2 regions of the Comamonas sp. F1-6 genome follow, and region 2 is predicted to be linked to the other one. Evidence: predicted binding sites of a transcription regulator. Region 2 holds the regulator's gene; the other holds the start of a gene.
What was found. Region 2 encodes FNR, which switches genes on or off when oxygen is low (the NO sensors DNR and NnrR bind a similar motif). Its sites were predicted from a motif close to TTGATNNNNATCAA; they were not measured.
Positions count from the first base shown of each region.

Region 1: a site for FNR is predicted at 1,980-1,993, ahead of cyoA (ubiquinol oxidase subunit II). Genes of this name have one in related genera too.

Region 1 is NZ_JBCPWN010000003.1:143,364-147,034, forward strand. Features, by position in the region: gene cyoB (cytochrome o ubiquinol oxidase subunit I) at 1-767, opposite strand, end outside; gene cyoA (ubiquinol oxidase subunit II) at 830-1,885, opposite strand; gene AAIL66_RS04515 (MFS transporter) at 2,224-3,564, shown strand.
Region 2 is NZ_JBCPWN010000004.1:159,292-162,962, reverse strand. Features, by position in the region: gene AAIL66_RS06055 (sulfite exporter TauE/SafE family protein) at 1-213, opposite strand, end outside; gene hemN (oxygen-independent coproporphyrinogen III oxidase) at 217-1,599, opposite strand; gene fnr (fumarate/nitrate reduction transcriptional regulator Fnr) at 1,868-2,590, shown strand; gene AAIL66_RS06040 (hypothetical protein) at 2,654-2,917, opposite strand; gene AAIL66_RS06035 (FixH family protein) at 3,175-3,480, opposite strand; gene ccoG (cytochrome c oxidase accessory protein CcoG) at 3,607-3,671, opposite strand, start outside.

The sequences.
Region 1 (3,671 bases), on a different contig from region 2:
AGCACGGGGAAGGAGGCCACGATCAGGGCGTTGGTGCACAGGGCAGTCCAGGTGAAGACGGGCATCTTCATCAGGTTCATGCCGGGAGCGCGCATCTTGATGATGGTCACGATCAGGTTGATACCTGACAAGGTCGTGCCCACACCGGCGACCTGCAGGCCCCAGATGTAGTAATCAAGACCCGTGCTGCCGCTCTGATGCCCCAGATTGGACAGAGCCAGCCAGCCGGAGGTGGAGAACTCGCCCAGGAACAGGGAGATCATCACCAGCACGGCGCCGCCGGTGGTCATCCAGAAGCTGAAGTTGTTCAGGAACGGGAAGGACACGTCACGTGCGCCGATCTGCAGAGGAACCAGGTAGTTCATCAGGCCGGTCACGAAGGGCATCGCCACGAAGAAGATCATGATCACGCCGTGGGCCGTGAAGATCTGGTCGTAGTGGTGAGGAGGCAGGTAGCCCATGTTGTCGCCGAAGGCCATGGACTGCTGCAGACGCATCATCACGGCATCGGCAAAGCCGCGCAGGAACATGACCAGACCGAGGATCATGTACATGATGCCGATCTTCTTGTGGTCAATGGAGGTGATCCAGTCGTTCCACAGCGGAGCCCAGAGGCGGAACTTGGTGATGCCGCCGACCACGACGAGGCCGCCAAGCACCACGGCAATAAAGGTCAAGAGCACGATGGGCTCATGCGTCATGGGAATCTGGTCCCATGTGATACGGCCCAACAGCCAGTGGGAGGCCGGGGTTGTTGTTTCAGACATGTTGAGTCTCTTTTGTCGTATTGGAGCGGCTGGGCGGTGAGCGCATCCGCACCGTGAACTACTTATTGCTGTGCGACAGCTCCGGAGGCGGCGACTTCGTCGAGCAGGGCGACAACGCGGTCAGCGTCTTTGGAAGTGCAGACATCCAGGGGCAGGGCCACGCTGGAGGTCTTGCTGTGGTGTGCAGGTGCCTTGCCGCCGGCGGCGTCGATGGCCATCATCTCGTTCATGCACATCTTGCCGTCTTCCACGCAGCGGTTGAGGACCTTGTGGTACAGGCCTTCGTCCACGCTGGCGAAGCGTTCAACGGGGTTGCGCTCGCTGGGCTTGGCCAGATCGATATAGGCATCGCGTGTCAGGGCCTTGCCTTCAGTCTTGGCCTTGGCAACCCACTGGTCGAACTGCTCGTTTTCCAGGCCGTGGAACTTGAAGGTCATGCCTGCAAAACCAGCGCCGCTGTAGTGAGAGGACTTGCCGCCATAGACACCTGGCTTGTTGATCACGGCGTTCAGCTCGGTCTGCATGCCGGGCATGGTGTAGATCATGCCGGCCAGATCAGGAACGTAGAACGCGTTCATGGTGTGGGTGGAGGTCAGCTTGAAGTGAATGGGGCGATCCACCGGGGCAGCCACTTCGTTGACGGTGGCAATGCCTTGCTCAGGGTAGAAGAACAGCCATTTCCAGTCCAGAGACACGACCTGGATCTCCAGAGGCTTGACGTTGGGGTCCAGAGCCTTGGTGGCGGAGATGCGGTCCAGGGGACGATAAGGGTCGAGCTTGTGGGTGCTGATCCAGGTAATGGCGCCCAAAGCGATGATGATGAGCAGGGGAACCGTCCAGATCACCAGTTCCAGCGCAGTGGAGTGGTGCCATTCGGGGTCGTACTTGGCTTCGGTGTTGGACTGGCGGTATTTCCAGGCAAACAGCAGCGTCAAAAAGATGACGGGGACGATGATGAGCAACATCAGCAAAGTGGCCGTAATGACCAGATCGCCTTGCTGCTTGGCGACATCGCCAGCTGGGTTGAGGACGACGGCCTTGCTGCAACCTGCGAGGGTTGCGGTCAAAGCGGCCGCTGAGAGCCACGCGGGCCCACGGATTTCCTTGATTTTTAACATGCTTTGGGCGTGACAAAGTCGCGCTTAGGTGTAAACGCGGATTACTGGATCTCGGCAAATGTAATACCAAACAGTGGCTTGTCCATTGGACATTTTGTCCAAGGTCAACAGCTCGGGATTGGAAATGCGCTATGCGACAAGGGTTTAGCGGCTTTGGCGCGTGGACAAACTTTGAGCTGACAGGGCTTGAAATTGTCAAATCAGCCCTCAGAAACGGGGCCTGCACGGGGCTGGGCTGACAGTGTTCAGGGCAAAAACTCTATTGCAGCTGCACATGCTTGGGCGTAGAACGGAAAGCGTCCCCGGGACTGAAAAGTAAGACAAGGAGTTGTACCTTTATGACAAGCATGAACCCGTCCGTTGGTCTTACTCAGCAAGACTATGAGAACTCGGAAACCCTGGCCTATGCGCATACCGACGAGGATGTGACTCCCGGCGAGATTGCCGTGGGGGTGATCATCGGGCGCTCTTCCGAGTACTTTGACTTCTTCGTGTTCGGCATCGCCTGCGTGCTGGTGTTTCCCTCGCTGCTGTTTCCCTATCTATCCAAGCTCGATGGCACGCTGGCCGCGTTTGCCATCTTCTCGTTGGCCTTTGTGGCCCGCCCCGTGGGCACGGCGCTGTCCATGGCCGTGCAGCGGGTCTGGGGGCGTGCCACCAAGCTGACTCTGGCGCTGCTTCTGCTGGGCGTGTGCACGGTGGGCATGACCTTCCTGCCGAGCTATGAGACAGCCGGCATGAAGGCCGTCTGGGCGCTGGTGATCCTGCGCATCGGCCAGGGCCTGGCGCTCGGGGGCTCCTGGGACGGCTTGCCTTCGCTGCTGGCCATGTCCGCGCCGCCGAACAAGCGCGGCTGGTATTCGATGATCGGTCAGCTCGGGGCGCCGCTGGGTTTCATCATTGCGGCGGCGCTGTTTGCCTATCTGTACTCCAGCCTGACGGCCGACGAGTTCATGAGCTATGGCTGGCGCTACCCCTTCTGCGTGGCCTTCGCCATCAACGTGGTGGCGCTGTTTGCGCGCCTGCGTCTGGTCGTGGGTCAGTCCTATACCCAGCTTCTGCAGGAGCGTGAGCTGGAGCCCATCAGCGTGACCAGTCTCATGGCCAACGAAGGCCGCAATGTGATGATCGGTGCTTTTGCCGCACTGGCCAGCTTTGCGCTGTTCCATCTGGTGACCGTGTTCCCGCTGTCGTGGATTTCCATGTACTCCGACCAGTCCATGACCGAAGTGCTGGTGGTGCAGATCATCGGTGCACTGCTGGCAGGCGCGGCCATCATGCTGTCGGGCTGGCTGGCGGACCGAGTGGGGCGTCGCAACACCCTGGGCACCATGGCCTGCCTGATCGGCATCTTCAGCTTTCTCGCGCCCTGGTTGCTGGGCAGCGGCAGCACCGGCAACAATGTGTTCATCCTGGTGGGCTTTGTGCTGCTGGGCCTGTCCTACGGCCAGGCATCGGGCACGGTGACATCCAACTTCTCGTCGCGCTACCGTTACACCGGTGCGGCCCTGTCCACGGACATGGCCTGGCTCATCGGTGCGGCGTTTGCGCCTCTGGTGGCCTTGGGTGTCTCGGCAAAGTTCGGTCTGGTGGCTCTGGGTATCTATCTGCTGTCGGGCGCCTTGTGCACGCTGGCGGCCCTGGGCATCAACCGTGCCATCGAGGCGCGCGACCAATAAGAAGTCAGTGAACTTCCCTGCAAAACGCCCGGTGCTTGCATCGGGCGTTTTTCTTGATGCCAGGGGACATGAAAAAGCCGCCTGCAAGAGGCGGCTTTTTATCGACT
Region 2 (3,671 bases):
GCCCAGCAGGGCATAGGCAGCGATGCGCCCCAGATGAAACAGGCTGGTACGCAGCCATTGGCGTTTTTGCAGGCCGAGCACGACAACTGGCTGCCCGCCGCCGACAGGCTTCGCTGCTGTGACCACACTGCAGGGGGCAGCGCACATCACAAGACAATGGGGCCCACCCACGAGCCCCATGATCAAAGCAGTCCAGACCAGCGAAAATAACATGCGCTAGATGATGCGCGAAAAGCGGGCGCGGTTCCGGTCAGCCTGCAAATATCGGTCAAACAGCATGGCTACTCCGCGCACAAAAAACCAGCCCAGGCCAGTGACCTTGAAGCCCTCGACGGACAGCTCGACCAAGCCGTTGCGCTGCATCTCTGCCAGCGCATCCAGCTCCGCAGCGAAGTACTCGCGGAAATTGATAAGCCAGGCCTGCTCCATGGGCTCATACAGGACGGAACCCTGGCACATGATGGACATGATGACGGCTCTGCGCACCAGATCGTCACGCGAAAGCGCCAGTCCGCGCTGCACGGGCAGCATGCCTCCATCGACGGCATCGTAGTACTCTTCAAGAGTCTTGACGTTCTGGCTGTAGGTCGCACCCACCTTGCCGATAGCCGATACGCCCAGTGCAATCAGATCGCAATCAGGCTGGGTGCTGTAGCCCTGAAAGTTGCGATGCAGGCGCCCCTGGCGCTTGGCAATGGCCAGAGAGTCGTCAGGCAGCGCAAAGTGGTCCATGCCTACATAGACATAGCCGCCATCCATGAATGCATCAATTGCGCCGGAGAGCATGTTCAGCTTGTCCTGTCCCATGGGCAGGTCTGCCGATTCGATACGCCTTTGCGGCTTGAAACGCTCGGGCAGATGCGCATAGGCATACAGTGCAATGCGATCGGGGCGCAGCTCATTGACCTGTGCCAGCGTGCGCGCAAAAGACTCGGGCGTCTGCCTGGGCAGCCCGTAGATCAGGTCCACATTGATGGAGACAAAGCCCAGGCGGCGCGCCTCGGCCACCAACGAAAAGACTTGCTCGGCGGGCTGCTCGCGGTGCACCGCTTTCTGCACCGCGGGATCAAAGTCCTGCACGCCAAAGCTCAGGCGATTGAACCCCATGTCCTTGAGAGCTCTCAGCCGCTCGTTGCTGACGGTGCGCGGATCGACCTCGATGGAGTACTCGCCCGCGGGATCCAGCTTGAAATGTTCACGCATCAAAACCATCAGCTGCTGCAACTCGGCATCGCTGAAGAAGGTCGGTGTGCCTCCGCCCAGATGCAGCTGGCTTACGAGCTGACCTTTGCCGCAATGCTCGGTATGCATGGCCAGCTCGCGGCTCAGGTAGTCCAGATACTCGGCAGCCTTCTCGTGATGCTTGGTCACGATCTTGTTGCAGGCGCAGTAATAGCAAAGCGACTCACAGAACGGCACATGCACATAAACGGACAGGGGCAAAGCGCGCGAGCCAGAATGCGTCTTGCGCTGCTTGAGTGCCAGTATGTAGTCGTCTGCACCAAAAGCCTCAACAAAACGGTCGGCTGTTGGGAACGATGTGTAGCGTGGGCCGGGGATATCAAAGCGGCTCAGCAACTCAGGCGTGACTGCGGTCATAACTGGGAGTTAGGGTGCGCCCACACTCTGTATAGAGCAGATTTCAATGGAAATCAGATCCTGAAAATCATGCCCAAAATAGGCAAAAGCGCATGTTTTTGAACGAATACAGGCAATGTGCCCCAAGGCAATCACCCTGTCCTTGATGAAAATCAAGAGACCTCAAGGCAAGTGCTGCGACAATTTGATCCATCTCATCTTCAACCACGAGGTCAATGACCAGCGCGACTCTCCACTCTGTGTCTGTCTGCGCCGTTGCAAAAAGCCCATGAATCTTCAGACCATCAAAGCATCCTGCTCCAACTGCAATCTGCGTGAACTGTGCATGCCCATGGGCCTGGACGATGAACAAATGGAGCGCATTGACGAGATTGTGGCCACGCGCCGCAAGGTCAAGCGCGGCGGGCTGCTGTTTCGCAATGGCGAAGAGTTCACCTCTCTGTATGCCATTCGAACCGGCTTCTTCAAGACCAGCGTGGCCACCGAAGACGGACGCGATCAGGTCACAGGCTTTCAGATGGCTGGCGAAATCATTGGTCTGGACGGCATCGTCAACGACCACCACACTTGTGATGCCGTGGCCCTGGAAGACGCCGAGGTCTGTGTCATGCCGTTTGACAAACTGGAGCAGCTCTCGCGCGAGGTCACGGCCCTGCAGAACCATGTGCACAAGGTCATGAGCCGCGAAATCGTGCGCGAGCATGGCGTGATGCTGCTGCTGGGCAGCATGCGTGCCGAGGAGCGCCTGGCGGCCTTTGTGTTGAACCTGGTCCAGCGCCTGTCGGCACGCGGCTTTTCCAAGTCGGAACTGGTGCTGCGCATGACGCGCGAAGAAATCGGCAGTTACCTGGGCCTCAAGCTCGAGACCGTGAGCCGCACCTTCTCCAAATTTGCAGAGGAAGGCATTGTGGAAGTCAAGCAGCGCCACCTGCGCATCCTGGATACCGAGGCGCTCAAACGCATCGTCAACAGCCAGCAATGCCAGAGCTGAACCGATTCGACAGACACTCTCAAGACAAAGCCCGCGGACAGCGGGCTTTTTTATCTGGGCGAGTTACTCGGGCAGAGGCTCGGAAACGATGCCGCCATTGAGATCGCTGACGGAGCGCCCCAGCATCACCGTCATCGCACCTCCAATCAGCGTCACGACCCAGAAGGCAAAAAAAGCGACCGTATAGATGGCCTGGCGCGACCAGTCCAGTGGGGAGCCCAGCCAGTGCACATCCAGCGGGTCCACAAAGGCAAAAACCACCATCTCCATGATTGCCGCCGCCAGAAAGGCCGGCCAGACAATCCACATCCAGCGTCGAGCATCCATCCTGATTCTCCTTGGGCTGTGGGCTTGATCATATTTTGCACAACAGTGGTGACCGTTCATGCAGGACTGCGGGCATGCACCGTGGCGGGAAACCCTGAATTACTCTCTTTTCAGTAGCATCCTGCGCAATCCGAATATCAAAAAATCATTTACTTCTACATCAACGTTAGACGGAGCATGCATAACACGCTCTGATTTTGATATTGGCAACAAAAAAGGCCGCAAAAGCGACCTTGGCGGAGCAAGCGCCGGAGCGCTCAGCGATCCAGCGGATGGTCCTTGGCTGGCGTGGCCGCATGATTGCGGCCGGTGACTGCTGGGGCCAGGCTTTTTTCACTTTCGCTCAGGCGCTGGTTGATTTCCATGCCATGGCGGTAGTAGTCAGGGTCAATCACGGGATCGGGCCTGCTCAGTGCGATGTATGCGGTGACAAAGCCGGCAATCACCACGATCACCGGGCCGGCGATGATGAGCCAGACATGGGCAAACTTCCACCAGGGCTTGCCGTCCTCGGGGTGGATGATCTTGGCCGTTTGCGAGACCTTGGCTTGTGCTGCCGACATGATGAAACCTCTTTCCAAAATTCTGACCACCCGAGCACGCATGGCAGGGTGGCATAAATTGTTGCCGATTGGCGGTGCCCTTGTCCGGCCTCCGTGATGGCTCACGAAGACCGGCAAGACCTGGCATTAACGCGGCACCAGGAACACCGTCTTCTCGGAAATACGCCCTGCTCCGGCAGTCACTGCATCCA